2 regions of the Delftia sp. SD018 genome follow, and region 1 is predicted to be linked to the other one. Evidence: riboswitches for the same ligand, from Rfam matches in the RefSeq annotation. Region 1 holds a riboswitch; the other holds the start of a gene.
What was found. Region 1 has a riboswitch for glycine ahead of gcvT (glycine cleavage system aminomethyltransferase GcvT). Riboswitches for the same ligand answer to the same signal wherever they lie in the genome.
Positions count from the first base shown of each region.

Region 1 (15,759 bases):
GGCCGATGATGGCAAACACTTCCTGCGGGCGCACGTTGAAGCCCACATGGTCCACGGCCAGCAGGCCGCCGAAGCGCATGCACAGGTCTTTGACTTCTAGCAAATACTCGCTCATTGCCGGCCCTTGCTGCTTTCTGTTGTCCCAAAAATCATGGTGTCGGCATGCCTCATGAGCGCACCTCCACATGGTGGCGGCGCATGGGCAGCAGGCCCTGCGGGCGCCAGATCATCATCAGCACCATCACCAGGCCGAAGATCAGCATGCGGTACTCGGAGAACTCGCGCGCCAGCTCGGGCAGCACCGTCAGCAAGATGGCTGCGATGATCACGCCCAGCTGCGAGCCCATGCCGCCCAGCACCACGATGGACAGGATCAGCGCCGATTCGATGAAGGTGAACGATTCGGGGTTGACGATGCCCTGGCGCGCCGCGAAGAAGGCGCCGCCCAGGCCGGCGAACATGGCGCCCAGCGTGAAGGCAGACAGCTTGATCTTCATGGGGTTCAGGCCCAGGGAGCGGCAGGCGATCTCGTCCTCGCGCAGCGCCTCCCAGGCGCGACCTATGGGCATGCGCACCAGGCGGTTGGAGATGCACAGCGTGATCACGGCCAGCAGCAGCGCCATCAGGTACAGGAAGATCACCATGTGCAGCGAGCTGAACTCCAGCCCCAGGAACTGGTGGAAGGTCGTGCCGCCCTCGGTGGAGGGATTGCGCGTCATCTCCAGGCCCAGCACCGTGGGCTTGGGGATGCTGGAGATGCCGTCCGGCCCGCCCGTGATGCTGGTCAGGTTGACCAGCATCAGGCGGATGATTTCGCCGAAGCCCAGCGTCACGATGGCCAGGTAGTCACCGCGCAGCCGCAGCACCGGAAAGCCGAGCACGAAGCCGAACATCGCGGCAGCGGCGCCGGCCAGCGGCAGCGCTTCCCAGAAGGACCAGCCGGCCCAGTGGAACAGCAGCGCATAGGTGTAGGCGCCCACGGCGTAGAAGCCCACGAAGCCCAGGTCCAGCAGGCCGGCAAAGCCCACGACGATGTTCAGGCCCAGGCCCAGCATCACGTAGATCATGGCCAGCGTGGCGATGTCCACCGCGTTGCGGCCCGCGAAGAAGGGCCAGGACACGGCGATCAGCAGGGCGGCCAGGATCAGGCCGTTGCGGTGGCTGGGGCGTGCGTGCGGCAGCGAGGGCAGCGAGACCTTGGGCATCTTCGCCGCGATCAGCGGGCGCAGCAGCTGCACCAGGAAGACCAGGGCGCAGGCCCAGGCCACCACAGTCCAGTCGGGGTTGATGATGGTGCGGGTGCCGGCGCGCTCCAGGTGCAGGCCGAAGATGGGCGTGACGACCACGGCCGTCATCACCGTGGCGATCAGGGCGTCGCGCAGGTTCAAGGTGGGTTTGGCTTTCATCAGACCTTCTCCACTTCAGGCTTGCCCAGCAGGCCCGTGGGGCGGAACAGCAGGATCAGCACCAGCAGGCCGAAGGCCACGATGTCCTTGTACTCGGACGAGATGTAGGCCGCAGCAAAGGTCTCGGCCACGCCCAGCAGCACGCCGCCCAGCATGGCGCCGGGGATGGAGCCGATGCCGCCCAGCACCGCCGCCGTGAAGGCCTTGATGCCAGCCAGAAAGCCGATGAACGGGTTGAGCTTGCCCACGGCCAGCGCGATCAGCACGCCGCCCACGGCCGCCAGCATGGCGCCGAGCACGAAGGTGAACGAGATCACGCGGTTGGTGTCGATGCCCAGCAGGCTGGCCATGTGCATGTCCTGGGCGCAGGCGCGCGAGGCGCGGCCCATGCGGGAATGGCGGATGTACAGCGTCAGCAGCACCATGAGCACGATGGCGACCACGATGATCAGGATGCGCGAGTAGGGCACATAGATCTCGAAGCCACCTTCGGCGCCGAAACGCAGCGCGCCCGGCAGCAGCGAGGGCACGGCCATGTCGCGCGCGCCCTGGCCCAGGGCCACCCAGTTCTGCAGGAAGATGGACATGCCGATGGCCGAGATCAGGGCCACCAGGCGGGGGCTGCGGCGCAGCGGCTTGTAGGCCACCTGTTCCACCACCAGGCCGTAGACGCCGGTGACGAAGACCGACACCACCAGCATCAGGCCGATGATGGCCCACACGGGCAGGCCGCTTGTCGTGCCGATGGCCGACAGCGTGACCAGGCCGATGTAGGCGCCGATCATGTAGATGTCGCCGTGGGCGAAGTTGATCATCCCGATGATGCCGTAGACCATTGTGTAGCCGATGGCGATCAGGGCATAGATGGCGCCCAGGGACAGTCCGTTGAACAGCTGCTGTATCAGCTGAGGTAAGAGTTCTGACATGGTGTAATGCCGCCCCAAAACAGGAAAAGGCCTAAAAGGCCAGGATGCAGACAACCGGGACACGCGCAAGCGTGCCCCGGCCAGTCAACGAGGGGGATTACTTGGCAGCGACCGACTTGCTGCCGTCCTTGTGCCATTCGAACACCTGGAAGTCGAAGGACTTCAGGTCGCCCTGCTTGTTCCAGCCCACCGAGCCCAGAACGGTCTCGAAGTTGGACTTGTGCAGGTGGTCAGCCACCTTGGCGGGGCTGTCGCCCACGGCCTTGATGCTGTCCAGCAGCACTTGCGTGGCGGCAAAGGCGGTCAGCTGGAAGGCGCCCGAGGGATTGCGCTTCTTGTCCTTGAAGGCCTTGACCACGGCGGCGTTCTTGGGGTTGGCCGAGAAGTCTGCGGGCAGGGTCACCAGCATGCCTTCGACGGCGTTGCCGGCGATGGCGTTGACTTCGGGGTTGCCCACGCCTTCGGGGCCCATCATGCGGACCTTCAGGCCCTGCTCGGAAGCCTGGCGCAGCAGCAGGCCCATTTCAGGGTGGTAGCCACCGTAGTAGACGAAGTCCACACCGGCGCTCTTGAGCTTGGTGATGACGGCGGAGTAGTCGCTGTCGCCGGCGTTGATGCCTTCGAACAGGGCCACTTCCACGCCTGCCTTCTTCAGGTCGTCACGCACGGAGGAGGCAATGCCCTGGCCATACGACTGCTTGTCGTGCAGCACGGCAACCTTCTTGGGCTTGGCCTTGTCCAGGATGAACTTGGCGGCGGCAGGGCCCTGCTGGTCATCGCGGCCGATGGTGCGGAAGATGAAGTGGTAGTTCTTGCCGTCGGTCAGGGCCGGGGAAGTGGCCGAGGGGGTCACGACGACCACGCCTTCGTTGTTGTAGATCGGGGCGGCGGCAATCGATGCGCCCGAGCAGACGGGGCCGATCACGTAGCCGATCTTGGCGTTGACCACACGGTTGGCGGCCACGGGGCCTTGCTTGGGTTCGCAGGCGTCATCGACGGACACCAGTTCGATCTTCTTGCCATTGACGCCGCCAGCCGCATTGGCCATTTCCACGGCGGTGTTCACGCCTTCCTTGACCATGTCGCCGTACTGCGTCAGCGGGCCGGTGGTGGGAACCACCATGGCGATCTTGATTTGCGCATGCGCTGTAGAGAACAAGGCGGCACCAGCCAAACCCAGGGCGGCGACGACGGTGTGCATGCGGAACGGAATGCTCATGAGTACTTCCTTCAACTTTGGGTAAAGCGTTCTGAAAAACGCGGTGGCTCCTGTAGGGGCGATCCGCGCAAAGAAGCACAGATTAATCTCCTGGTTACCAATGGCAACAGGGTATCCCGGGGCTGGCGCGCATGCAGGCTTTTCGCTAAGGGCTGGATGCCATCGCAGGCCGCTTGTCAACGCCGGTTTTGGGCGACGAAAACGCCTGATGCCGACGGTGCACCCAGACGGTGCTGCATGAAACCAATATGACCGACTGCAAGAAGGGGAAACACGTACACGGAATGTTGCATTGCAGCAACGCGCCAGAGGGCGCCGGTTTGCGTGTTTCTGCGGTGGATCAAAACGGCACGGCGGATTCGAAACGCAGCGTTTGGCCCGACAGGGGATGGGCCAGCTCCAGCTGGTGCGCATGCAGCAGCAGGCGCGGCGACAGGGCCTGCACGGCGGCATCGGCATAGAGCGCATCGCCCAGGATGGGATGGCCCAGCGCCGCCATGTGCACGCGCAACTGGTGGGTGCGGCCTGTCACGGGCTGCAGCTGCACCCGCGTGGTGGGTGTGCCCTGGCCTTCGGTGGCTGCGGGCATGGCGCGCCACAGGGTCTGGCTGGGCTTGCCCTGCAGGGCGTCGATGATGCGCAAGGGGCGCCGCTCCCAGTCGGCGGCTATCGGCAGGTCGATGCTTTGCCAGGCGTCGGCCTGCTGCGCGGCAGGGCGGCCGGCGACCACGGCCACATAGCGCTTGTGCACGCGGCGCTGCGCAAAGGCTTCGCTCAGGAGGCGCTGGCTGGCCAGGCTGCGCGCCATGACCACCAGGCCCGAGGTGGCCTGGTCCAGCCGGTGCACGACCAGCGCATCGGGCCAGCGCTGCAAGGCGCGGCCGCTCAGGCAGTCCTGCTTGTCAGGGCCGCGTCCGGGCACGCACAGCAGGCCGGAGGGCTTGTCCAGCACCAGCAGCTCGGCGTCCTCGTACAGGCAGGAGACACCTGCATCGGTATCTGCATCGGCATCGGCAGCAGTACCAGCACCGATGCACTCCTGCGGCGTTTCAGTGTTCAAGCCGTTCACCGTTCATTGAGGAGCCTGTGCACGGTGGCGCACAGCTCCTCCACGTCATTGGGCTTGTGCACCAGCGCCCGGGCGCCTGCGGCCATGGCGGCCTGCTCGATCTCGGCGGTGATGTAGCCCGAGGCCAGGGCGATGGGCAGCAGGGGCTGGATGGACAGTGCCTCGTACACCAGATCGATGCCGCTGTAGCCCGGCATGTTGTAGTCGGTGACCAGCAGGTCGTAGTCCTGGGGGGCGGCGCGCAGCGCCTCGGTGGCCTCGTGCGGATCGGTGAAGCCGCTGACCTGGTAGCCGCGACGGCGCAGCAGACGCTGCACGAGGAAGACCAGGGCCTGGTCGTCGTCCACGTACATCACATGCTGCTGTGCGGCCTGCGGGTCGGGCAGCAGGGCGAACTGCGGGCCGGTCGGGGTTTCTGCGGCTGCCAGCGGCTCCGGCAGGCTGGGCGGCGCTTCGGCTGCGGGCGCCTGGGCTGGTGCGTGCTCGGCGGGCGCCAGGGCGTCGGCCGGGGGAAAGTACAGCGTGAAGCGGCTGCCTTGTCCTGGAATGCTGTACACGTCCACGGCGCCGCCGTGGTTGCGCATGACGCCGTGCACCACGGGCAGGCCCAGGCCCGTTCCCTGGCCCACGGGCTTGGTGGTGAAGAAGGGCTCGAAGATGCGCTGCAGCGTGCGCGCATCCATGCCGGGGCCGTTGTCCTGCACCGACAGCGCCACGTAGCTGACGGGCGGCAGGCCCAGGCGCTCGCACAGGCGCTGGTCGGGGCGCACCAGGTCGGCGTCCATCTGGATCAGGCCGCGCCGCTCACCCAGGGCGTGCATGGCGTTGGTGCACAGGTTGAACAGGGCCTGCTCCACCTGCATGGCGTCGGCCAGCATGGGGGGCAGCTGCGGCGGCACATGCACCTGCAGCTCCACGGCGGGCGGCAGGGTCACGCGCAGCAGCCGCGCCGTGTCGCCCATGACTTCGCGCGCCTGCACGGGCTTGCGCTGGGGCGGCTCGTTGCGGCTGAAGGTCAGGATCTGGCGCACCAAGTCGCGCGCGCGGCGGCCGGCCTTTTCGATCTCCTGCAGGCTTTCGATGGCTGCGGCATTGCCGCCGCAGTCGGCCTTGGCCAGCTCCACGTTGCCCAGGATGGCGCCCACGATGTTGTTGAAGTCGTGCGCAATGCCGCCGGCCATGGTGCCCAGGGCCTGCATCTTGTGCGATTCGCGCAGCTGGTCTTCCAGTTCGTTGCGCTGGGCCTCGGCCTTCTTGCGGCTGGTGAGGTCGCGCGCGAACACGGTGGTGGTCTCGCCGCCGCTGTGGTGCTCGAAGGAGACACTGACCTCGACCGGAATCTCGCGGCCGCTGGCCGTGCGCGCCGTCATCTCGCCCAGCACGGCCTGCGTGGTCAGCGGTGCAAAGGACAGGGCCTGTGCCGCATCGGGCAGGAAACGCTCCAGCGGACTGCCCAGCGCGTCGTGCGGCGGGCACAGGAACAGGGCGGCGGCCGTGGGATTGAAGACGGTGATGCGCTGGTCCGAGTCCAGGCAGATGATGGCGTCCAGCGCCGAGTTGATGACCGATTCCAGCCGCCGCTCGCTCAGGAACAGCTGGTGGTTGCGCTGCTGCAGCGCCAGGCGCTCGGCCAGCAGCGGGCCCTGGTCCACCACGGCGCACAGGTACTGGGCAATGGGCGGGCCGCTTTGCTGGGGGATGGCGATGCAGGCCACGTGCAGGTCGGCGCGCAGCTGGTGCTGCTCGGTGATTTCGAAGCAGACCTCGTGGGCCTCGGTGCGGCCCAGCTCGCGTGCGGCGGAGAAGGTCTCGCGCACGCGCTCGGCGTCGTCCGGGTGCACGAAGGGCGCGAAGTTCACCAGCAGCCGGTCATGCTCTGAGGGCTGGAAGGCGCTATGCGCCATGGCGTTGGCCTGCACCACCATGTCGTGCTCGTCCACCACCAGCAGGGGCAGCGGAATGCTGGCGAACAGGGCCTCGAAGCGCTCGGAGGCGCTTTCGGCCACGGCCTGGCTGTAGTCCAGCACGCGGTTCTGGATTTCCAGTTCGCGCTGGTAGTTGCGCAGCTCGGCCACCAGGGCCTGCAGCGGGTCGTCTTCGGGCTGGAAGAGGGGAAAGCGTTCGACGGGGGGCAGGTCGGCGCCGGGCGCCAGCAGCGCATGCAGGGGCAGGTGCTCGTCGTCGCGAGGCGGATCGGAATGGTCTGGGCTGCTCATCGCGGGCTGGCGCTGGGGAAAGCGGCACATGCCGCACAAATCCTGGTGGCCCGCGCCCGGCGTCCGGCAGATTACCGGAGCCCGGCGCGGGCAGGGCCGCAGTGTACGCGCGCCAGGCGGGGCGCCACAAGCGCCCCTTTCGGTGGCAGGTGCTTCAGCTCAGGTAAGCGTCCACGGGGATGCAGCTGCAGTACAGGTTGCGGTCGCCGTAGACGTTGTCCACGCGGCCCACCGGGCACCAGTACTTGGACTGGCGCAGGGCAGCCACCGGGTAGGCGGCGGCCTCGCGGCTGTAGGGGTGGGCCCATTCCGAGGCCAGCAGCGTCTCGGCCGTGTGCGGCGCGTTCTTGAGCGGGTTGTCGTCCTGGGGCAGGCGGCCCTGCTCGATGGCGCGGATTTCCTCGCGGATGGCGATCATCGCGTCAACGAAGCGGTCCAGCTCGTACAGGCTTTCGCTTTCGGTGGGCTCCACCATCAGCGTGTTGGGCACGGGGAAGGACAGCGTGGGCGCATGGAAGCCGTAGTCGATCAGCCGCTTGGCCACGTCCTCGGCCATGACGCCCGTGCTTTCCTTGAACTGGCGCAGGTCCAGGATGCACTCGTGCGCCACATGGCCGTGCTCGCCCGCGTACAGCGTGGGGTAGTGGTCGCGCAGCCGGGCGCTGATGTAGTTGGCGCTGAGGATGGCGGTCTCGGTGGCCAGGGTCAGGCCCTGGGCACCCATCATGCGGATGTACATCCAGCTGATGGGCAGCACGGCCGCATTGCCCAGCGGTGCGGCACTGATGGCACCCGTGCCGCCCGCAAGGCCCGCCGTGGCATGGCCGGGCAGGAACGGAACGAGGTCCTCGACCACGCAGACCGGGCCCACGCCCGGGCCGCCGCCGCCGTGCGGAATGCAGAAGGTCTTGTGCAGGTTCAGGTGGCTGACATCGCCGCCGAAGCTGCCCGGCGCGGCCAGGCCCACCAGGGCGTTCATGTTGGCGCCGTCCACGTAGACGCGGCCGCCGTGGTCATGCACCAGCTTGCACAGCTCCTTGACCTGGGTCTCGAACACGCCGTGCGTGCTGGGGTAGGTGATCATGATGCAGGCCAGGTTGGCACTGTGCTGCTCGCACTTGGCCGCCAGATCCGCCATGTCGACGTTGCCGTTGGCATCGCAGGCGGTGACCACCACCTGCATGCCCACCATCTGCGCGCTGGCGGGGTTGGTGCCGTGGGCGCTGCTGGGAATCAGGCAGACGTTGCGGTGCGACTGGCCCCGGCTCGCATGCCAGCCCTTGATGGCCAGCAGGCCAGCGTACTCGCCCTGGCTGCCGGCATTGGGCTGCAGGCTGATGCCGGCGTAGCCCGTGGCCTGGCACAGCCAGTCGCGCAGCTGCTTGTCCAGTTCCGCATAGCCCTGCTGCTGGTCGGCCGGGGCAAAGGGGTGCACCTGGGCGAACTCGGGCCAGGTGATGGGAATCATCTCGCTGGTGGCGTTGAGCTTCATGGTGCAGGAGCCCAGCGGGATCATGCTGCGGTCCAGCGCCAGGTCCTTGTCCGACAGCTGGCGGATGTAGCGCAGCATGGCGGTCTCGGAGCGGTGGGTGTTGAACACCGGGTGCGTGAGGAAGTCGCTGCTGCGGCGCAGGCTGTCAGGGATCAGCGGCTCCACGCCCTTTTCGAAGGCGGCGAAGCTGGGCAGGGTCTGGCCGTCCCGGGCGAAGATCTTCCACAGCAGCTCGACGTCGGCGCGCGTGGTGGTCTCGTCCAGCGAGATGCACAGGTATTCCTTGAAATACACACGCAGGTTGGCGCCCAGGGACACGGCACGCTCCACGATGGCCTGGGTGGCCGCACCCGTGTGCAGGCTCAGCGTGTCGAAGCTGGGCACCTCGCGCAGCGGCGCGCCCAGCTCGGCCAGGCCGCGCGCCAGGATGGCCGTGTACGAGGCCACGCGGCGGGCGATGCGCTCCAGGCCCTCGGGGCCGTGGTAGACGGCGTACATGCTGGCCACCACGGCGGGCAGCACCTGGGCCGTGCAGATGTTGGAGGTGGCCTTCTCGCGGCGGATGTGCTGCTCGCGCGTCTGCAGTGCCAGGCGGTAGGCGGGCTTGCCATGCACGTCCACGCTCACGCCGACCAGGCGGCCGGGCAGGGAGCGCTTGAACTCGTCGCGGCAGGCCATGAAGGCGGCGTGCGGGCCGCCCGCGCCCATGGGCATGCCAAAGCGCTGGGTGGTGCCCACCACGATGTCGGCACCCCATTCGCCGGGCGGCGTGATCAGGGTCAGCGCCAGCAGGTCGGTGGCCACGATGAAGGCGGCCTGCTTGCCGTGGGCCTTGTCCACGTCGGCGCGCAGATCGTCGATGCGGCCGCTGGTGGCGGGGTACTGGGCCAGCACGGCGAAGTAGTCGCCCTCCATCAGCTGGTTCCATTCCTCCAGCGAGTTGGCCAGCAGCACTTCGATGCCCAGCGGCGCGGCGCGCGTCTGGATGACCTCGATGGTCTGCGGGTGGGCATCGCCCGCCACCACGAAACGGTTGCTCTTGCTTTTGACGGAGCGCTTGGCCAGCGTCATGGCCTCGGCGGCCGCCGTGGCCTCGTCCAGCATGGAGGCGTTGGCAATCGGCATGGCCGTCAGGTCGCAGACCATGGTCTGGAAGTTGACCAGGGCCTCCATGCGGCCTTGCGAGATCTCGGCCTGGTAGGGCGTGTAGGCCGTGTACCAGGCGGGGTTCTCCAGAATGTTGCGCAGGATGACGCCGGGCGTGTGCGTGCCGTAGTAGCCCTGGCCGATGAAGCTTTTGAGCAGCTGGTTGCGGCCTGCCAGCGCCTTGAGCTCGGCCAGCGCCTGTGCCTCGGTGGCCGCTGGCGGCAGCGCCATGGGCTGGTGGCGCCGGATGGAGGGCGGGACGATGGCGTCGATCAGCGCATCGCGCGATGCCGCGCCAATGGCGCTGAGCATGTGGGCCTCGTCTTCGGGCGCGATGCCGATATGGCGGGCCACGAATTCGGTGGCGTTCTCGAGGACGGCAAGGGGCTGGGTGGAGGACATCAGCATGGAGGGACCTGTCTCAAAAGCTGAAAAGCGCCAGGGCGGGCCCTGGCGCCCGTCCTGGCCGGAAAGTGGCGTCAGTTGCTCTGTGCGAAGGCCGTGTAGGCGGCTTCGTCGAGCAGCGCGGCCAGCTGGCCTGCGTCGCTGAGCTTGACCTTGAAGAACCAGCCTTCGCCCAGCGGGTCGCTGTTGGCCAGGGAGGGGTCGTCGCGCAGGGCTTCGTTGACTTCGACGATCTCGCCGCTGACGGGCATGTAGACATCGGCGGCGGCCTTGACGGACTCGACCACGCCGGCCACATCGCCCTGGTTGAAGCTGGTGCCCACGGCGGGCAGATCGACGAACACCACGTCGCCCAGCGCATCCTGCGCGTGGAGGGTGATGCCGACGATGGCCGCGTCAGGGTTGGCGGCGTTGATCCATTCGTGGTCCTTGGAATACTGGATGCTCATGGCTTGCTCCGATAGAAACTGAAAAGAAACCTGTGAAAGGCGGTTTGAGAAAGGTCAGTGCGCACTGTAGCGGCATGCGATGGCGGGAAAAACGAATTCGCCGAACTCGGTCCACGCCAAGCGCGCAGGCTGTCCTCAACCGCGGTGATAGCGGGGCGCCACGAAGGGCGTGGCCTGCACCTGCATGGGCACGGCCTTGCCGCGCACCATGGCCTGCAGCGTGGTGCCGATGGCGGCGCTGCCCGGCTCCACATAGCCCAGTGCCACGGGCTGGTTCAGCGTGGGCGACAGCAGGCCGCTGGTGACCTGGCCGACCTTGCGGCCGCTGGCATCCAGCAGCTCCGTGCCTTCGCGCACGGGCACGCGCTCCAGGGCCACCAGGCCCACGCGCTTGCGCGTTAGCAGCTCGGGCGACTGCAGCTGGGCCAGCACGGTGGCCGCGCCGGGAAAGCCGCCTTCGCGCTCGCCACCAATGCGGCGGACCTTCTGCACGGCCCAGTTCAGGGCGGCCTCGGCCGGGGTGGTGGTCGTGTCCAGATCGTTGCCGTACAGGCACAGGCCGGCTTCCAGGCGCAGCGAATTGCGCGCGCCCAGGCCCACGGGCCTGACTTCGGGCTGGGCCAGCAGGGCACGGGCAAAGGCCTCGGCGTGGCTGGCGGGCAAGGAGATCTCGAAGCCATCCTCGCCGGTATAGCCGCTGCGCGTGATGTACAGCTCGGCGCCTTCCCAGTCGAAGTGGCCGCCCGTCATGAACACCAGTCCGGCCGTGTCGGGCAGCAGGCGCTCCATGGCGGCTGCTGCCTGCGGGCCCTGCAGCGCCAGCAGGCCCCGGTCGAACTGGGGCTCGATTTCACAGCGCTGGCCGATGCGGGCCTCTATGTGCGCCAGGTCTTCATGCTTGCAGGCGCCGTTGACGATCAGGAACAGGTCGTCCTCGCGGCGCACAAACATCAGGTCGTCCAGAATGCCGCCCGCGTCGTTGAGCAGCAGGCCGTAGCGCTGGCGGTGTTCGCCCAGGCCCAGCACGTCCATGGGCAGCAGCGATTCCAGCGCCGCGCCGGCATCCGGGCCGCGCAGGCTGATCTGGCCCATGTGCGAGACATCGAACAGGCCTGCCGCCTCACGCGTGTGCAGGTGCTCGGCCATCAGCCCCTGCGGGTATTGCACGGGCATGGAGTAGCCGGCAAACGGCACCATGCGCGCGCCCAGTTCCTGGTGCAGGTCGAACAGCGGGGTCTTGAGCAGATCGGTGGTGGAGGCAGCGGTCAAGGATGGACTCTCTTTTCGGCAAGGGGCAAGGCACAACGCCATCCCGGAATCCCGGGATGTCCTGCCCTGCTGTCCGCTTTACCTGAGAGATTCACCCGCACCTTCCAGGCGTGGGGCTTGCTCCTTCGGTGGATGGGACACACCGCCGTGCCCTGCATCTCTCTCCAGCTAGGAACGCCTGCGGCCGTGGCGGCAGGCGGTGCCAGTCCTTTTGCCTGAGCGTTCGGGACGAACCCTGCGCCTTCGGCGGTGCCGCTGCCTGTGACCATTGCGGCCGGGCGGGCACTCTCTCCTGACCGGCGCATTCTAGCTGCGGCCAGCGTCCGCGCGGCTTCGGGATTTCCGCGGGCCGGCCCCAGCTCCATGCGCTTGCCTGCATGAATGCATTTGCAAATTGCATAACTGTCTAAAAAATCTCCTACATTGAGATGCATCGATATATGAAATCTCGTGAGCGAGAAGGAAGAAGCGCACATGCAGCAGACGCTGGGAGACACATTGGCCTGGCCGGCACGTTACCTGCCGAACAAGGAAGCCCTGGTCGCTTGGGAGGGCGGCGAGCGCCGCGCCTGGACCTACGCCCAGCTCGATGCCGAAGTCAACCGCCACGCCCACGGCCTGGCCGAGCTGGGCATAGGCCATGGCGACGTGGTCGCGGCCTTTCTCTACAACACGCCAGCCTTTGTCTTCACCATGCTGGCGGCCGCGCGCCTGGGCGCCATCTTCAATCCCATCAACTACCGGCTGGCGGCGCAGGAGCTGGCCTTCATCCTCAAGGACGGCGCTGCGCGCGCCCTGGTGTTCGAGCACGAGGGCGGCGAGGTGGCCGCACGCGCCCAGGCCCTGCTCAAGGCCGAAGGCGGCGGCACTGGCGCAGGCATCGAGCACTGGATCTTTGCCGACGATGCCCCGGCCGACCCGCTGCCGGTCTGGGCCACGCAGCGCCTGTCCGCCCTGGCCTGGGGCCGCAGCAGCGCGCCGCCCCAGGCCCATGTGCGCGAGAGCGACCCCTGCATCCTCATGTACACCAGCGGCACCACGGGCCGGCCCAAGGGCGTGCTGCACACGCACCGCAGCAAGCTGGCGCACAACGCCCTCATGCACCAGACCATGCAGTTCACGCGCGACGACGTGGGCCTGGCCATGGCGCCGCTCAACCACACGGCCGAGCTGCACACCAGCTTTTTGCCGCGCCTGCAGGCCGGTGCCACCCAGGTGCTGCTGCGCCGCTTTGACGTGACCGAGGCCTGGCGCCTGATCCGCGAAGAGCGCGTGAGCTTCTTCTTCGCGGCGCCCACCATGGTCACCATGCTGCTGGCCGACCCCATCGCCTCGCCCGAGCAGGCGCCCGCGTTGCGGCTGGTGGAGTACGGCGGCGCCTCCATGGCGCCGCACCTGATCCGCGAATGGACACGCAAGGTCGGCAGCGACCTGGTCCAGGTCTACGGCACCACCGAGATGGGGCCCTGCATGTCCATCCTCCTGCCGCGCGAGCAACTCTCGCACGCGGGCTCGGCCGGGCTGCCCTCCATGGGCCATGACCTCATCGTGGCCCGCCTGCGCGAAGACAACGCCCCCACCGACCCGGCCGAGGCCTGCCTGCCCGGCGAGGTGGGCGAAATCCTCGTGCGCGGCCCCTGCATGATGGCCGGCTACCTCAACCGCCCTGACGCCAACACCCGCGCGCTGGCGCACGGCTGGTACCACACGGGCGACCTGGGCCACATCGACGACGACGGCTATCTCTGGATCCGCGACCGCATCGACTACATGATCAATTCGGGCGCCGAGAACGTCTATCCCCGCGAAGTGGAAGACGCGCTGGTCGAACACGCCGATGTGCTCGAGGTCGCCGTCATCGGCGAGGCCGACGAGCGCTGGGGCCAGATCGTCGCCGCCCACGTGGTCGCCAAGCCTGGCGCCACGCCCACGGCCGAGGCGCTGGACGCCTTCCTGGTCCATGGCGACCGCCTGGCCGCCTACAAGCGCCCGCGCCGCTACCACTTCCGCGAGGCCCTGCCCAAGACGGCCAGCGGGAAGATACAGAAGCAGTTGCTGAGGGTGGTGGACTGAGAAGGCTTCGATCCAGCATGCTGACTGCATGACGATGCGCGGTCCGGCCCTACCCCTTCATCGGACTCATTCGAAAGCAGCCTTTCCTTAGGAAATTTTGAATTGAAGCGGTTACTTTGCATTACATTTGCTTCCTTCAAATAATCTTCGGGGAGAGAGAGAAATGATCGCGTCTTACGTTCGCGCCTTGGCAATCTGCGCGGTGACGGTTCTGGCTACGGGATGTGCCCAACTGAAAGCTCCGCCTTACGGGGCAGACTACGCAGCGCTGGAGCAATTGAAGGCGGCCAAGCCGGGATCCGCCAATGTTCTGAAGGTGGAGCCGACAGATCCTGCTGCTCCGGTCAACAACCTCTCCTTGCGTGGAACGCCTCTTAATTCGGCGAGCGGCACCTTTTCCAAGTATCTGGAAGAGGCGCTGGTTCAGGACTTGAAGGAGATCTCCGCCTACGATCCCCAGTCGCACACCCAGATTGACGCGAAGATTCTTGCCAACGATATCGATATTCGCGGTTTCAGCACGGGCTCGGGTGTGATGGAGATTGAGCTTCGGGTCTTGCGCAGCGGCGAGCAGCGGCTCAAGAAGACCTACAAGGCAGAGACCAGCTTCGAGTCCAGCTTCATGGGCACTGTAGCCATTCCTGCAGGACAGGCTGCCTATCCTCAGCTTGTTCGGGAATTGCTGCGCAAGGTGTACGCCGATCCTCAATTCCTTGCCGCGTTGGCTCCCTGACGGCTTCACAGTGAGTCGCCGAGGATAAAAACATGCGCTTTTTTTCCGCAATCATTCGAGCGGTTCTGGCATCCGTCACTTTGGCAACGTTGGTGGGATGTGCCCATCCCATCAACATCGGTGGCGATACACGACCTGAGCGTATCGAGTCGGAGTTGATCCAGAAGAAGGTTGCCTACGCCATCAGCGAGACTCAGCGAAATACCGCCTTTGTTTCACCTTCGGGAGGGGGGGACAGTGTTAGATACTTCCCTTATCGCGACCTCGAAAAAACAATTCGGGACGCATTGCGCTCTGTTTACCAGGATGTGACGCTGATTGCAGCGCCAAGCGATACGCAGGCCGTAGAGGCGGCCCGTGCGGCCTTGATTTTCATCCCCGAGATCAAAACCGATTCGGGATCGCCATCGGCGCTTACGTGGCCCCCGACCTACTTCGTTACAGAGATCGCGTGTGTGGTCACTGATGCCAACGGCAACGAAATTGGAAGAGTGAAGGCTTCTGCGCGGGGCGAAGCGGAGTTCAGTGAGTTTCTGGATGACTTCGGCTTGGCAGCCAAGCGTGCAGCCACGCAAGTAGCTCAGCAGTTGAGCAGTGAAATTCGCAAGAACGAAAAGCTGCGTTAAGGCGGCCGCGGCTGTTCGAGGCCACGGGGCTGCCTTCAAGCTTTCGCCCCAATGCCAGCCTGTCCACATGCAGGCTGGCATTTTTCATGGCCGGTTCGGTGCCGGTAGAAGTCGGCTCAGATATCAGCGACTACTGTACGGTACGACAGCTCCTGGCTACCGCCTGCCGCAGCCACCGATGCATGGCATCCCCCTGCTTGCGCACATGCCAGGCCTGCTGGTAGGCAAACCGGGGCAGCTCCAGCGGCGGAGCGAAACGGCGCAGCGTTTTGTGGCGGCGCAGGTCGCCAATGGCGCGGCTGCCCACGGTCAGCACGAGGTCGGTGCCTGCCAGCACCTCCAGCGCCGCGCTCCAGTGGGGCAGGGCCAGCACCACGCGGCGGCTCAGGCCTTGGGCGGCCAGCGCCCGTTCGATTTCCTCGCTGGCGTCGGGCCGCATGGCCAGCATGACGTGCGGGCGCTGCAGCCAGTCCCGCAGTGACAGCCCGCCGCGTGCCGGCAGCACGGCCTGGTCGGCCACGCTCACGAATTGTTCCTGGAACAGATCCTGCACCTCGATGCCCTCGGGCAGGTCGGGTGCTTCGGGGAAGGGCCCCAGGGCCAGGTCCAGTTCGCCATCGGCCAGCTGGGCCAGCATCACCTCGCGCGTGGACTGGCTGATGGCCAGGTCCAGCCCGGGTGCGTGCTGGCGCAGATGCCGCATCAGCGGCGGCAGCACGATGCGCGATGC
Region 1 covers NZ_JADDRN010000043.1:3,501-19,259, reverse strand. Annotated here, with positions in the region: gene livG (high-affinity branched-chain amino acid ABC transporter ATP-binding protein LivG) at 1-115, opposite strand, end outside; gene INR38_RS26760 (high-affinity branched-chain amino acid ABC transporter permease LivM) at 168-1,406, opposite strand; gene livH (high-affinity branched-chain amino acid ABC transporter permease LivH) at 1,406-2,332, opposite strand; gene INR38_RS26750 (branched-chain amino acid ABC transporter substrate-binding protein) at 2,430-3,551, opposite strand; gene INR38_RS26745 (RluA family pseudouridine synthase) at 3,892-4,584, opposite strand; gene INR38_RS26740 (PAS domain-containing sensor histidine kinase) at 4,617-6,836, opposite strand; gene gcvP (aminomethyl-transferring glycine dehydrogenase) at 6,991-9,882, opposite strand; gene gcvH (glycine cleavage system protein GcvH) at 9,954-10,328, opposite strand; gene gcvT (glycine cleavage system aminomethyltransferase GcvT) at 10,464-11,639, opposite strand; glycine riboswitch at 11,657-11,775, opposite strand; glycine riboswitch at 11,791-11,902, opposite strand; gene INR38_RS26720 (fatty acid--CoA ligase) at 12,072-13,670, shown strand; gene INR38_RS26715 (hypothetical protein) at 13,834-14,403, shown strand; gene INR38_RS26710 (hypothetical protein) at 14,436-15,029, shown strand; gene INR38_RS26705 (LysR family transcriptional regulator) at 15,160-15,759, opposite strand, start outside.

Region 2 (15,759 bases), on a different contig from region 1:
ACCGTGGCCTGGAGTGCGGGCCGCGACGAGGACACCGGCATTCCCCTGCCTTTGTCGGCCGACGAGGTACGGCGGCGCTTTGCGGCCCATTGCGCCGAGCAGATCGTGCAGTGGCTGGCCGACCCGCAGGCCGGCTTTGTGCAGCCCGATGGCCGCCTTGTGCGCCTGCGGCCCGCCGACATCGCCGTGCTGGTGCGCACGGGCCGGGAGGCGGCCGCCGTGCGCCGAGAACTGCAGGCGCGCGCCGTGGCCTCGGTCTACCTGTCGGACCAGGATTCGGTGTTCGCCAGCGACGAGGCCCATGACCTGCTGTACTGGCTGCGCGCCGTCGCCGCGCCGCTGGATGCCCAGGCCGTGCGCGCGGGCCTGGCCACGCGGCTCATCGGCCTGTCGCTGGACGAGCTGGCCTGGCTGGCCGCCGAAGAGGAAGCCTTTGACGTGCGCAGCGAGCAGCTGCGCGAACTGCACAGCATCTGGCTGCGCCTGGGCGTGCTGGCCATGCTGCGCCAGACCCTGTACCGGCTGGACCTGCCCGTGCGCTGGCTGCAGGACCCGGCCATGGGCGGCGAGCGGCGCCTGACCAACTACCTGCACCTGGCCGAGCTGCTGCAGACCGCCAGCGCCCAGCTGGAGGGCGAGCAGGCCCTGATCCGCTGGCTGGCCACCCAGATCGAGACGCCGGGCAGCGGCAGCGAAGAGCAGGTGGTGCGCCTGGAAAGCGATGCCGACCTGGTCAAGCTCGTCACCGTGCACAAGAGCAAGGGCCTGGAGTACCCGCTGGTCTGCCTGCCGTTTGCGGGCAGCTTCCGCCCCATGGAACGGGCCAGGACGCCCTTCCTGACCCTGTCCGCGCAGGACGAGTCGCAAGACGACGCGGCTCCGGCCCGCCGATTGCTGCTGGACTTCAGCGACGAGGAGCTTGCCCAGGCCGACCGCGAGCGGCTGCGCGAGGACCTGCGCCTGTTCTATGTGGCGCTTACCCGCCCGCGCCATGCGCTGTGGCTGGGCCTGGCCCCGCTCAAGCGCGGCAACGGCAAGGCCTGCGTGAACGAGCAGGGCGCAGCCGGCTACCTGCTGGGCGGCACCGAGCCGCGCTCGGCCCAGGGCTGGCGCGACGGCCTGCAGCAGCTGTGCGGCGAAGACCCGCACATGGCCTGGCGCGACCTGGATGCCGGGCCACTGCAGCGCACGCGCTGGCAGCCACCGGCTGGCGCCACCCCGCTGCACGATGCCCCGGCCTACGACGCGCGCTTCGACACCCGCTGGGGCATCGGCAGCTTCTCGGCCCTGGTGCGTGCCATGGCCGCGCCCAGCCTGCCCGTGCTGCCCGTAGCCGTGCAGCGCCCGGCCGAGGATGAGCAGGCGCTGGAGCCGCCGCCATCGCCGGAACTGGCGGACATTGCCGGCCTGGCGGGCCTGCAGCCCCTGCAGGATGGACCGGCCGCTGGGCCTGCGGTCTGGCACCGCTTTCTGCGCGGCCCCGTGGTCGGCAACTTCGTGCACGATCAGCTTGAATGGCTGGGCGGCGAAGACTTTGCCCTGCCCGTGGACGGCCAGGGTGCGCTCGCTGATCGCCTGGTGCGCCGCTGCGAGCGCGCGGGCCGGGGCGAGCAGGCGCGCGACCTGCTGGCCTGGCTCACGGCCGTGGTCCACCAGCCGCTGGCGCCGCTCGATGTCACGCTGGCCACGCTGGGCCCGCAACTGTCCGAGATGGAGTTCTGGCTGCCCGCGCGCCAGCTGCCGGCCGAGCGCATCGACCAGCTTTGCCGGCGCTTCATCCTGCCGGGGCAGGACCGGCCCGCGCTGCCCCAGCGCTCGCTGCACGGCATGCTCATGGGCTTTGCCGACCTGGTGTTCTGCCACGAGGGCCGCTACTGGGTGCTTGACTACAAGAGCAACCACCTGGGCCCGGACGGCGCCGCCTACGGCCAGGAGGCCCTGGCCCGCGCCATGCTCCACCATCGCTACGACGTGCAGGCCGCGCTCTACCTGCTGGCCCTGCACCGGCTGCTGCGCAGCCGGCTGGGCACGGCCTACGAGCCGCAGCGCCAGCTGGGCGGCGCGCTGTACTACTTTCTGCGCGGCATCGATGGCCCGGCCGGTGGCATGCATGCCATGGCGCCCGAGCTGCCCCTGCTCGATGCGCTCGATGAACTGCTCGGCCCCGGCCGCGCCGATATGCAGGAGCCGCCATGAGCCCGCGCCCCCGTTCGCGGACCGTCGATACGGCCACGCTGGACCTGTTCGATGAACGGCCGAGCGACGACTCGCCGGACGACGACTCGCTGGGCGCTGTGCCGCCAGACACCAATGAGGTGCTGGCCCTGCTGCGCCGCTGGGCCGATGCCGGCCTGCTGCGGCGCCTGGATGCGGCGCTGGCCTCCTTCGTCGCCGGGCAGGATGCGCAGGCCGGGCCCGCCTTGCTGGTGGCCGCCGCGCTGCTGGCGCAGATGGAGGGGCGCGGCCACAGCTGCCTGCCCCTGGCGCCGCTGGCCGGCAACCCCAACGACGTGCTGGCTTGGCCCGCCGAGGCGCTGCCCGCGCAGCAGGCCCTGTGGCAGATGCTGCCCGCTCGCCTGTCCGGCTGGGTGGCGGCGCTGGGTGCCAGCCCCGTGGTGCGCGTGATCGGCGACGCGGGCCAGGATGGCGGCGAGGACCTTGGCCAGCCCCTGGTGCTGGCCGGTGCCGACGGCCCCGCGCCGCTGCTGTACCTGCGCCGCTACTGGGACTACGAGCGCGCCGTGGCCACCCATGTCATCCAGCGCACGGCGGCGCAGGCCGTGGCCGGCCAGCCGCTGGACGAAGCCCTGGCCCGGCGCTGGCTGGACCGCCTGTTCCCGCCTGCGGCGGACGCTGGCACTGTGGACTGGCAGAAGCTGGCCTGCGCGCTGGCGCTGCGCGGCCGGCTGTCGGTGATCACGGGCGGCCCCGGCACCGGCAAGACCTATACCGCCGCGCGGCTGCTGGCCCTGCTGTTTGCCACGGCGCCCGACGCCGGCCAGCTGCGCGTGGCCCTGGCCGCGCCCACGGGCAAGGCGGCTGCGCGCCTGAAGCAATCGATTGACGGGGCCTTGCTGCAATTGCAGGGCAGCATGGGCGGCGAGATCGACCTGGCGGGCCTGGTGCAGCGCATGGGCGCGGCGCGCACCCTGCACTCCATGCTGGGTGCGCGGCCCGATACGCGGCACTGGGGATTCCATGCGGGGCGGCAACTGGACGTGGACGTGCTCATCGTCGATGAGGCCTCCATGGTCCACCTGGAGATGATGGCGGCGCTGCTGGAGGCACTGCCGGCCGGCGCCCGCCTGGTGCTGCTGGGCGACAAGGACCAGCTGGCATCGGTGGAGGCGGGCGCCGTGCTGGGCGACCTGTGCCGCGATGCCCAGGCCGGACGCTACCTGCCGGACACGCTGGACTATGCGCTGCGCGTGGCCGGCCAGGCGGTGCCGCCGCAGTTCGCGGCGCCGGCAGGCGACCGGCCGCCGGCTCTTGCGCAGCACACCGTCATGCTGCGCGAAAGCCGGCGCTTCGGTGGTCCCATCGGCCAGTTGGCGCGCGCCGTGAATGCCGGCCACGCCGCGCAGGCCCAGGCCTTGCTCGATGCCGGCACGCAAGGCGGTACGCACTCCGAACTCTGGGAGCGCCAGGGCGGCGGCGTGCAGGCCGTGACCGAACTGGCCGTGCGCGGGCGTGGCGGCCTGGCCAGCTATGCGCTGTATGCCAGGGCGCTGCAAAACAGGCCGGCTGCGGACGGCGACTACGAGGCCGCGCACCGGGCCTGGGTGGTCGATGTGCTGCAGGCCTTCGAGCGCTTCCGGCTGCTGTGCGCCGTGCGCGAGGGGGACTGGGGCGTGTCCGGCCTCAACCGGGCGGTGGAGCAGGCCCTGGAAGCGCAGGGCGCGATCCGCCGCAGCGGCGAATGGTATGCGGGCCGGCCCGTCATGGTCACGCGCAACGATGCGCAGCTGGGCGTGTTCAACGGTGACATCGGCATTGCGCTGCTGGGTGGATCGCAGGGTGGGTCACAGGGGGCCCCGCAGGGTGGGCCCGGGCAGCCGCTGCGCGTGTACTTCCTGCAGGGTGACGAGCTGCGCTCGGTCGGTGTCAGCCGCCTGGCCCATGTGGAGACTGCCTTCGCCATGACGGTGCACAAAAGCCAGGGCTCGGAGTTCGAGCACACGGCCCTGGTGCTGCCCTCGCGCGGCGGCAGCGTGCTGGGGCGCGAGCTGGTCTACACCGGCATCACGCGCGCCCGCCAGGCCTTCTCGCTGTTCTCCGAGGTGCCGGGCCTACTGGCCTCGGCCGTTGGCAGCCCCACGCAGCGCGCCAGCGGGCTGCTGCGCTGGCTGCAGGACTGAGGCGGGCAGGGCGGCGGCTCAGGCCGGAGTCTTGTCGCTGGCGTAGCGGGACATCATCAGCGCCGTATTGGTCTTGCGGTCGGCATTGACCTGCTGCACCGTGGGCCGCTCGGCCATGCGCGCCAGGTACTCGCGCACGGGCAGGTCGGCCAGCACGTCGCGCCCGCCAACGATCTTGCTGGCCGCGCTGACCAGGGGCAGGTGGACGATGGCGCAGCAGTCGGCCAGCGTGAAGCTGTCGCCCGCCACAAAGGGTGAGAAACGCGCGAGTTTGGCGAAGGCCGCCACGTTCTTGTCGAGCTGGGCCAGCGTGCGCTCCCGGGTGGAGTCGCTGACCTGGCCGCCGAAGAAGGCCTGCGGGTAGAGGATGCGCGCCACCAGCTCCAGGTGCAGGTCCAGGTACACGCACAGCTCGCGCACCTTGGCGGCCTCGAAGGCGTCGGCCGGCAGCAGGGCCGGCGAGGGCGACAGCGTCTCCACGTACTCGACCATGGCGGCCGACTCGCACAGGCCACGGCCGTCGTCGATGCGCAGGTACGGCACCTTGCCCAGCGGCGACAGTGCCATATCGGTCTCGCCCAGCCAGTCCAGTTCCTCGTTGAAGGGCAGCTGCTTTTCCAGCAGGGCCAGCTTGACCTTGTTGTAGTAGTTGCTGGCCGCGAATCCGCACAGGGTGAGCATGGGTGTCTCCTTGGGTTGTTTGTGGTGAAGGCGAGGGTGCGCGCCTGTGATGGTAGGGGCGGGCAGGGCATGGCGCGGTCCCGGAGATGACGACTGGGGCAGACCCCTAGAATGGCGCCATGCCGCTTCGCCTGCCCTCCACCTTGGCTGCCTGCGCCCGCTGGGTGCTGGGGCTGTGGCTGTGCGTGGCGCTGGCATCGGCGTTTGCGCCGCTGGCGCGTGCCTCGGGCTGGGAGCGCCTGTGCTCGGCCGCTGGCGAATCGGTCTGGGTGCCATCGCCGGCCGGTCAGGACAATGCCCTTGCCGGAAGCCACGGCATCGACTGCCCGCTGTGCCTGCCCCCGCTGGCGCCGCCGCCCGCCCGGTGCAGTGCGGCCCCGGCACCGCTGATGGCAGAAGCGCAGCCACGGGCGCACCCGGCCTCCGTCCACAGCGTGGCCATGCCGGCCTTGCCGCAGGCCCGCGCCCCGCCCCGGTGACTCCCCATTTCAATCCCTGCCTCTTTCGCTTGGCTTTTGTTTTTGCAATGCACACAGACCGTGCTGCAACGTATTGAATTTTCTGGAGAAACCGTGATGACACTGCGTCAATGGACCACCCCTTTCCTGATCGCCGCCTCCTTGTCCATGGGCCTGGCCCATGCCCATGCCGATGCGGCCCACGTCAAGGCCGACGCCGCCTGGGCGCGTGCCAGCGTGCCGGGCCAGCAGGCCACGGGCGCCTTCATGCGCCTGACGGCCGAGGAGCCGCTGCGCCTGGTGGGCGTGGAGTCGCCCGCCGCCGGCGTGGCCGAGGTGCATGAAATGAAGATGGAAGGCGATGTGATGCGCATGCGCGCCATCGACGGCCTGGACCTGCCCAAGGGCGTGGCCGTGGACCTGAAGCCCGGCGGCTACCACGTCATGCTGCAGCAGCTCAAGAGCCCGCTGCTCAAGGACAGCCAGGTGCCCATCACCCTGGTGTTCAAGGATGCCAAGGGCGAAACCTCGCGCCTGAGCCTGCAGGTCCCCGTGCGCGCTATGGCGCCCGGCGCGGCGGCTGCCCCGGCAGCGGGCCACGGCGGCGGCCACGCCGGCCATTCGCACTGAGCCAGCGCCATTGCACCGGGTTTGTGCGCAGCCGCATGCGCATGACTTGCCGTGGACTTGGCGTGTGCCTGGGTTAAGCTGGGGGCATGGCCGGCATCCTTCGCCGGCATGCTCTTCCAACCCAGTCCTAGCGAGTGCTGCCATGAGTGACGCGTCCTCCTTCGGTTTCGGCAAGTTCATCCCCGGTTTCGACTTCCTGCAGGGCCTGGCCCAGAGCGCGGGATCGGCCACGGCCCGGCCCCTGGGGCGCCTGCCCGAATGGGTGGCGCCCACGGTGAGCATCGAGGAGGTGGACAAGCGCATCACCGAACTCAAGGCCGTGCAGTTCTGGCTGGACCAAAATGGCAAGGCGCTGGCCGCCACCATCCAGGCTCTGGAAGTGCAGCGCATGACGCTGTCCACCCTGCAGGGCATGAACGTCAGCATGGGTGAACTGGCGCAGGCCTTCCAGTTCCCCGCCGCTGCAGCCGCCACCGCTGCTGCAGCCACTGCGGGCAAGGGCGCCGCCAGCGCGGGGCAGTCCGACCACTCGGACTGGCCCATGTCCTCCGCCGGCAAGGCCGGCAAGCAGGAAAAGCCGCAGGCCGCGCCCGCGCAGCCCCCTGCCGAGCCGCCTGCAGCTGCTGCGGCCGCTGCATCCACGGATGCCGGCAGCAAGGCCTCAGGCCCTGAGGCTTCTGCGCCCAAGGACGAGACTGCCCAGGCCGCCGCCATGGGCCAGGCCATGCAATGGTGGGGCGCACTGACCCAGCAATTCCAGCAGATCGCCGCCAAGGCCATGGCCGAGCCCATGGCCCCCGAGGCCGTGGCTGCCGCACAGCGCGCCACCGGCATGGCCGGCGACATCGCCAAGGCCGCCATGGACCGCATGACGGCCCAGGCTGGCGCCTTCGCCGCGCAGGCAGGCAAGGCGGCTGCACCGGCGGCCAAGGCCCCGGCCGGAGCTGCCAAGGCGGCTGCGAAAGCCCCACCGAAAGCTCCGGCCAAAGCGCCAGCCAAGGCGGCGGCCAGGAAGACGGCGGCAAAGACCACCGCAAAGACAACAGCCAAGGCACCGGCCGCAGGCAAGGCGCCGGCCAAGAGCCGGCCACCGCGCTGAGCGGGACGGCGGCACCCATGGATGGTCTAGAGCCCTCCGCAAGCCGGGCGCTGGCAGGGCTAGAAAGAAGGTTGGAATGTCGTTGTTTCCTGTAGGCCATGCCAGCCATTCCGACTGGCGCGCCGCGGCCGATGCGGTGCTGCTGCAACTGCGCTCGCAGATGGCCGATCCGGGCCACGCGCAGCGGCCCCGACTGGGCCTGGTGTACCTGTCCCACGCGCATGCCGCCCATGCAAGGCCGCTGCTGCAGCATCTGGCCAGGGCCTTGCCCCATGTGGCGGACTGGGCTGGCTGCTCGGCCGGTGGCGTGCTGGCCATGTCCCATGAATACCTGTCCGGCTCCGCGCTCGCGGTGATGCTGCTCGATGTGCCGGCCGCGCACTACCGCCTGTATTCGGGCCTGGCGCCCTTGCATGCGCCGGGCGGCGAGGCCGGGTTCACGGCCCATTCGGCCCTGGTCCATGCCGGAGGCGGCCAGCCCGAGCTGGCCGAGTTGCTGTACGAGCTGTCCGAGCGCACCGAGTCCGGCCTGCTGTTCGGCGGCGTGGGCGATGACGGGGACGATGGCGTGGAGGGCGTGCAGATCGCCTGCCGCACCGAGGACCTGCATGCGCAGCATGCGGATGCGCGCGGCATTTTCAGCGGAGGCTTCTCGGGCGTGGCCTTCGGTGCGGGCGTGCCCTGCATCACGGGCATGGCCCAGGGCTGCGTGCCGCTGGGCGAGGGCCTGGAGATCACCGAGGCGCGCGGCGCCCTGGTCACCGGGCTCAATGGCGATCCGGCCTTGCAGCGCCTGCTGCAACTGCTGGGCGTGGAGCTGGAAGGCAGCGACTGGCAGCCCGCGCTGACCACGGTGCGCAGCACGCTGGCGGCCATTGCGCCGCCGGGCCGGGGCATGGCCCACGGCGTGCTCACCGAAGAGGCCCAGGTGCTGACCCTGGTCGGGCTGGACCCGCTGCGCCAGGGCGTGGCCCTGTCATCGGCCGTGGAGGCCGGGCATTCGGTGATCTTCTGCCGCCGCCAGGCCCAGGTCGCGCGCCAGGAACTGCTGCAACTGGGCGCTGCGCTGCGCGATGCGGCGGAGCCTGAGGAGGCGGCGCCCGAAGGCGAGGCACAGCCCCGCATCCGTGGCGCCATCTACATCAGTTGCCGGGGCCGCGGCGGCGGCCTGTTCGGCGGCCCCGATGCCGAGCTGCGCACCCTGCGCCACGCACTGGGCGATGTGCCATTGATCGGCTTCGTCGCCGAAGCCGAGATCATGGACGCCCGCCTGCACCGCTTCGCCGGGGTGTTGACGGTGTTCACTGCTTAGGCGTCGTACACGCCGTACACGCCGTACACACGGTACACACCGTCCGCACCTCAGACCGCGCGCGGGCGCACCGTGCCTGCGCTGCGATCCGGGTCCATGACTGCAGCTCCCAGAAAATCGAAATCCACGGCCGGCTGCCTGCCGCTGACCAGGTCGGCCAGCGCCATGCCGGAGCCGCAGGCATGGGTCCAGCCCAGCGTGCCGTGGCCGGTGTTCAGGAACAGGTTGGCGATGGGTGAGCGTCCGATCAGCGGCACATTGCTGGGTGTGGCGGGGCGCAGGCCGCTCCAGAACTGGGCGCGCCCGGTATCGCCGGCGCCAGGGAACAGCTGCTGCACGCGCCGCACGATGGCCTCGCAGCGCACGGGGTCCAGGTTGCGGTCGTAGCCGTTGAACTCGGCCGTGCCGGCAATGCGCAGGCGGTCGCCCTGCGCGCCGGTGTAGCGCGAGAACACCAGCTTGAACTCATCGTCCGTGAGGCTGACCTGGTAGGCCTTGGCGGGGTCCAGCACCGGCAGGGTCACGGAGTAGCCCTTGGCCGGGTAGATGGGCAGGCGCAACCCCAGCGGCTGGGCCAGCAGCGGGCTGAACGAGCCCATGGCCAGCACATAGGCGTCGCCCTGGATGCGTTCGTAGCGGCCATCGGCATTGGTCACCTCCACATGGTCGATATGGCGGCTGGCGCCTGCGCCCGTGGTGCGCAGCGCCATGACGTGGTGGCCGTGGCGGAACTGCACGCCCGTGGTGGTGGCAATGCGTGCCAGCTCGCGCGTGAACAGGTTGGCGTCGCCCGATTCATCCTCGGCCGTATAGGTGGCGCCCGCTATCTGCCCGCGCACATGGGCCAGGGCCGGCTCCAGGCGCACGGCTTCGTCGGCGTCGATCAGGCGGCGGTCGCAGCCCAGGGCCTGCATCTGCTCGGTGGGCTTGAGCGCGCCCTCGAACTCGCGGGCGTTCGTGTAGAAGTGCAGGATGCCCTGCATGCGCTGCTCGTACTGGATGCCGGTGTCCGACCGCAGCTGCTGCAGGGCCTCGCGGCTGTAGGTGCCCAGGCGAACGATCTGCTGGATGTTGTGGCGCGTGCGCGCGGGCGTGCAGTTGCGCAGGAAGGACAGGCCCCAGAGCCACTGGCGCATGTCGGCGCGCAGGCGGAACAGCAGGGGGGCATCCTGACGGCCCAGCCAGCCCAGCAACTTCAGCGGTGCGCCGGGGTTGGCCCAGGGCTCGGCATGGCTGACCGAGATCTGCCCGCCGTTGGCAAAGCTGGTTTCGGCGCCGGGCGCAGCCTGGCGGTCGATGACGGTCACTTCATGACCGAGAGATTGCAGATAGTAGGCCGAGGCGGTGCCGATCAGGCCGGCTCCGAGAACGATAACGCGCATGACAATGCCCTTTCAAAGGCATGTGCCGGTCACGCGGAAGCTGGTAGCTATGGATTCAATAGCAAGCAGCCGGCGTCCGTCGTGACGCAGCTGCCGCTCCCCCTGTCCTTGGTACCTGAGAGATTCACCGCCGTCCATGGGAACGGGGCTTGCTCCTTCGGTGCGCCGCATATTGCGTGCGGCGGCTCTCCAGACGGCATGTTGTGTTTGCAGTACGGAACCTGAGCGTGTATGGGAGTTTGCGCCTTCGGTGAGGCTCGGCACCGTGGTGCCCGCCTGCTCTCCTGCAGGGGCGATTCTATGTGGCTTGCGCAGCCGGTTCCAGTCGTACTGGGGATACCACCAGTTACTACCTGTATGTGGTGTGGCTGATTCAGGGTATTCCCTAGATCGCTCAAGCGCCTCCCTCGTAGCGCTGGCACGAGCCTTCGATTTCATGTAAAAAAACTATTGAAATAGAAAAAAACATGATTTAGCCTATCGATGTGTGCAGTGGTTTGTCAGTGCATGTTCTGGTCGATTGGACCTGCATGGGTTAACCATGAGTTGTGTATATGTCTGATAGGCGACTTACCGTTGCACAGGTGCAGGTCCATGGAAACTGGCCCGGCACTGAAAAAATACAAGCACGGTGAATATGGTTTGTGGAGGGAGGAATGATTTGCGTCGCAAACCCGACTGAAGGTGTGTCCGGCTCAATGGGCAGCGGAGCAGCTCGCAAACGTTGATGGAAATCCACCTTTTTGATTGACGCGCAGGATCTGCGCGAAACATTTTGCTTCCAACCTCACCGGCTGCAAGGTGAGTTGTGAGCTCGTGATTCAAATAGAACTATTCGAGGTACGGCGATGCAAATGCGCTGGGTACAACTGATGGCTATTGCCATTGGGAAAATCATTTTCCTGTCATATCTCCTTGAGAAAACGGGGAATATCATGCATGCTCTCAATCGCCTGCCTGGTTCGGCATTTTTTCGCAAGTGGCGTGCAGCGAAGTGCCTTTTCTCTTTGCTGCTGCTTTCATGCGCGGGTATCTCATCCACGGCACTGGCGGCGACCGTCGTTTTCACGGTCACTGACAACAGCGACGCTCCCAATGCCAATGCAACGACACCAACCACCTGTGTCAGCACGCTGGGAGGCACCTTTGCTGGCGCATGTACGCTGCGAGCTGCCATTCAGGCAGCCAACTACACGCTGCAAACGCTGGATCCGAGTGCCGATGTTTCCATCGTCTTTGCGCCGACACTGTCTACGTCGGTACGAACCATACAGAGTGGGACATCCAAGGATGCGGCCGGAAACCTCCATCCGTATGTCGACAATCAGACGGTTTACGTGCGCTGTGCCAATACATTCGTCAGCGGAGCCCAGTCCGGCGCCGTGACGGGAGCCACCAATGCCTGTGGTCAAACCCAGATGATCAGCGGCGGCGATACGGGCACCACCACTGGTGCCGGTGGTGCCTGGTACTGGCTCAAAGGCACCGTGCCAGCCGGCACGGGCTCATTGACCATCGATTTCGGGGGAGTCATACAAGTCCAGAACTGGGCGGACTCCGCCTGGGAAACCTTTTATCTTGGTGGGAAGAATATCACTCTCACCAATTCGCCCAACATGACCTGTGGCGAAGCGGTATTCGTCGTTGGCTCCTCAGCAAACAATGTCATCATTGATCGCGTCGGTCTGGTGAATGTGGCGCCAACCCCTGCGGGAGAGGGGACGCCGTTCAACTGCGAGCTGTACGCGGAGATTCATCAAGGCGCACAAAACGTATTCTTTGCCAATAGCACAATCAACTCCGCGATATGGAATGGAAATTACGGCAATAACAAGGGCTCGGCCATTTCCGTTGCCGCAAGCAACGGTGCAGGCACGGTTTCCAACATCGTTGTCGATAATTTCACGGTAACGAATCTGCCCAACCCTATCGGGGGAATGCAGCTCGAGCAGTTTTTCCAGGTCATGTCGAACATGACCGTCAACGGATTGACGATCAAAAATTCGAATATCGCACTGAGCCCGACTGGTGGAAATGCGCCCAGGGCCGTGGTGTCGGTTGATGGAACGATCAGCCTGGCCAATGGAATTGGTCTGGCCGTGACGGGTAATACCTTCTCGCTGCCTATCGCCGCCTATACCGGGTCATCGCCAACGCATGTGTCGGCACCAACGGTGAATACGGCAGCCTCAGGCACGACGCAGGTAGTGACGGCGACCGATAACAACTTCACTGGCGGCGGGGACGGGGTGAATATCGGTGGTACGGGTACGGCACCAGGATTGATTGGCAACAACAAGATGACAAGCCAGTCGAGAAGTGCCATTCGTATCACTACGCGTGATTTCTTCAAGATTTCTCAGAACACGCTGTTTTCCGTGCCTGTGGCTGCAAACTCAGGCATCAGTTTGCTGACGACGGGCAATGGACAAACCGGATGGACCCCCACCCTTGGCGTTGGCGCCAGTGACACCGCCGCCTGCACCTGGACATTCAATATCACGGCAAATGCCAATGCGAGCGAGCCGGCACCGTATACGGTGGAAGCCTTTTGGTCGCCGACCGGCGCGGGCGTCAACGATGCGCAGGTCTATCTGGGCTCCGAAACCATGGCCGGAGCCTCGGGAACGCTGACCGTTCCTTCGTATCTCAGCGGCCAGGTGCGAGTCACAGTGACGGACAGCAATTCCGGTGGAGCCCAGACCTCGCAGCTTTCAACGGCGGCAAGCGTCACCGGTTTTCCCTGTGCCCTGAAATCCGGCGTTCTGGCGACGACCAACAATCAACCTGTCGGCAGCAGCGACTTGCTGGAGGTCTACATTGTTGACGGCCAAGGCAATGCCTGGACGGGGGGCAGTGACACCGTTACCTTCGCAGCGCCGCCTGCAGGTGTCACGTTCAATGGCAGTTCCGCCGCAGTCAGCTGCACGACCAACTCCAGCGGAAAGTGCGCGTCTCCCATCAATGCCAGCAGCAGTGTCGCCGGAACATTCACGACACCCGTGACCTTGTCGTCGTCAGTCGCAGGTGCCACGTTCTCCAATCTTCCATTGGGTGGAAGTCCGGTATCTGGCGCAGTGACCTATCAGCCTTCGCCGGTTGCTTACAGCTTCACCGGGCTGCCGGCCAGCACGAGTGGGTCTGAAATCGCCGCGAGTCCGCCATCGATTGCGGCCAACGGCGTCTCCACCAGCACCTTGGCCGTGCAGTTGAAGGATGCTTTAGGCAACCTTGTCACCACCTGTACCGATACGGTGGCCTTCACCCTCAATGCGGGGACGCAAGGCGTTCCTGCCGTCAGCGTCACGGGCTGCAGTGCCGGCATGTATACGGGGACGGTGACATCGCCGGTGCTGGTCGGCAGCGGAACCTTCGGGTTCACCATCAACGGGTCTGCGGCTGTTGCCACCGCAACGGTCTCCTATGTGGCCGCAACGCCGAGCACGAGTGCATCGACGATAGTCGCCACACCGACATCGATCGTGGCCAACGGCAGCTCCACCAGCGTGCTGCGCGTGCAACTGGTCGATGCCAGCAGCAATCCGATCAACACCTGCACGAACACGGTGGCATTCACCCTGAACGGCGGAACGCAGGGAACGCCGAGTGTGGGCGCGGCCTCATGTACTGCCGGCATCTATACGGGCACCGTCACATCGCCCACGGCGGTCGGCAGCGGGATCTTCGGATTCACCATCAACGGCTCTGCCGCAGTTGCTACGGCTTCAGTGAGCTACACGGCGGGTCCGCCAAGTACCAGCGCCTCGACCATCGTTGCGAGTCCGACCTCGATCATTGCCAATGGCACCGCAACCAGCACATTGACGGCGCAGCTCAAGGATGCGTCAGGCAATTCGATTGCAACCTGTGCCAATACGGTGGCCTTCACGCTGAACAGCGGAACACAGGGCTCGCCTGCGGTCGGCGCGGGGTCGTGCAGCGCAGGGGTGTACACGGCAACCATCACGGCACCTACCGCAGTCGGCAGTGGCACCTTTGGTTTCACCATCAATGGCTCGGCCGCCACGGCTACGGCTGTGGTGAACTACACGGCCGGCTCGCCCAGCAATGGCGCGAATGGAAACCTGATCAGTGCCAGTCCGCTCAGCGTTGTCGCAGACAACACTGCCACGAGCTCGATCAGCGTGGCCCTGCGCGATGCCAATGGCAATCCCGCCACGGATACGGTGGCACACACGATTGTCTTCACCAAAACGGGCGTGGGCACGACCACGCCAGCCGCACCCACGTGCACGATCGCGGCCAACGCCAATCCGGCCACCTGCTCCGTGACGGTGAAATCGGCCACGGTCGGCACCGCAAGTTTCACGGCAACGGACAACGGAACGGCCGTGAGCAATGGCAGTCCGGTATCGGTCAACTTCATTGCCGGGCCGCCCAGCAATACAGCCAGTGGCAATCTGCTCAGTGCCACGCCGCTCTCGGTGATGGCCGACGGTACGAGCACCGGCACGGTGACCGTCGCACTGCAGGACGCCAATGGCAATGCAACTGTCGATACGGTCGCCCACACCATCGGCTTTGTCCATACCGGCGCCGGCACGCCGTCGGCAACTTCCTGCACGATTGCGGCCAATGCGAATCCAGCGCGCTGCTCCATCACGGTGACATCCACCGTGGCGGGTGCGGCGAGCTTCACAGCCACGGACAACAACGGCACCACCACCCAGAGCGTGGCAAACGGCAGTCCGGCCGTGATCAACTTCACGGCCAATGCCGCCGACCCCGCCAGGTCGGGGGTGCGTACCGTCACCAGTCCGGTCACGGCCAATGGCTCGGCGACAGATGTGCTTGAAGCGTTTGTGGGAGATGTCAACGGCAATCCGGTGGCCGGAAGCGTTGTCACGTTCTCTCCCACCGCAAACATCACCTTCAGCGGTACCTGCACCACCAATGCGGCCGGTACCTGCCAGGTCACCGCCAAGACAACCGTCGCGGGTTCCTACACTTCCGGCGCAAGCATCGCGAGCGGCGCATTGAGCGGCAGCGGCGTCAGCTCCGGTGGCAATACGTACGGTGCGACGGCTGCCTATGTCTTTACGGCAGGTGCCGTCGATCCCGCCAATTCGACCATGTCGGTCGATGTGAACAACCAGGCAGCCGGCGGCGGCCAGGACGTCGTTTCCGTGGTCACCAAGGATGCGTTCGGCAATCCAGTCACCGGCGTTGTCGTGAACTTCAGCGTGACGCCTGCCGGAGCGGCGCCTGCCACAGCCAGCTGCACGACTGCGGGTGCGGCGGCGACCTGCTCGGTGTCGTTCACCAGCGTAACCGCATCGACTTACTCGGCTGCCGCCACGGTGGGTGCAGCTGCCATCGGCAACAGCCCGCAATCGATGGCCTTTGTCGCCGGCAATGCCTCGGCAAGCAACTCGGGCCTGCGTGTCGTGAGCGACAACGCGGCGGCAAATGGCACGGCAACCGATGTGGTGGAAGCGTATGTGCGCGATGCCGGTGGCAATCCCAAGGGCGGCGAGGTCGTCACCTTTGCCGGTGCTGCCGGCGTGAAGCTGAACGGTGGCGCGGCAGGTGCGTCAGCCACTTGCACCACTGGAACAAGTGGCGCAACTCTGGGCATCTGCTCAATCACTGCCACCAGTACAGCAAGTGGTACCTACAGCATCGCCACCAGCATTCCCGCAGGAACCCTGGGTGGCACGTTCACCGTGGGAGCAAACGCGTATTCGCCAAGCGCCGCACAAATTCATTTTGTGAGCGTGGTGAACCTCAGTGTCACCAAGGCCAACCCTGGCAGCTTGGCTGTGGGTACGCCCTTCAACTATGCGTTCTCCGTGTCCAATGCCGCCAGTGCCTTCGG
Region 2 covers NZ_JADDRN010000038.1:812-16,570, reverse strand. Annotated here, with positions in the region: gene recB (exodeoxyribonuclease V subunit beta) at 1-2,196, shown strand, start outside; gene recD (exodeoxyribonuclease V subunit alpha) at 2,193-4,358, shown strand; gene INR38_RS25920 (glutathione S-transferase) at 4,377-5,039, opposite strand; gene INR38_RS25915 (hypothetical protein) at 5,159-5,518, shown strand; gene INR38_RS25910 (copper chaperone PCu(A)C) at 5,615-6,127, shown strand; gene INR38_RS25905 (PhaM family polyhydroxyalkanoate granule multifunctional regulatory protein) at 6,270-7,226, shown strand; gene INR38_RS25900 (FIST N-terminal domain-containing protein) at 7,303-8,538, shown strand; gene INR38_RS25895 (D-amino acid dehydrogenase) at 8,589-9,920, opposite strand; glycine riboswitch at 10,013-10,123, opposite strand; partial or broken gene INR38_RS25890 (invasin domain 3-containing protein) at 10,769-15,759, shown strand, end outside.
Region 2: it holds a riboswitch for glycine, as region 1 does, so the genes downstream of both, INR38_RS25895 (D-amino acid dehydrogenase) here and gcvT (glycine cleavage system aminomethyltransferase GcvT) in region 1, are expected to answer to the same signal.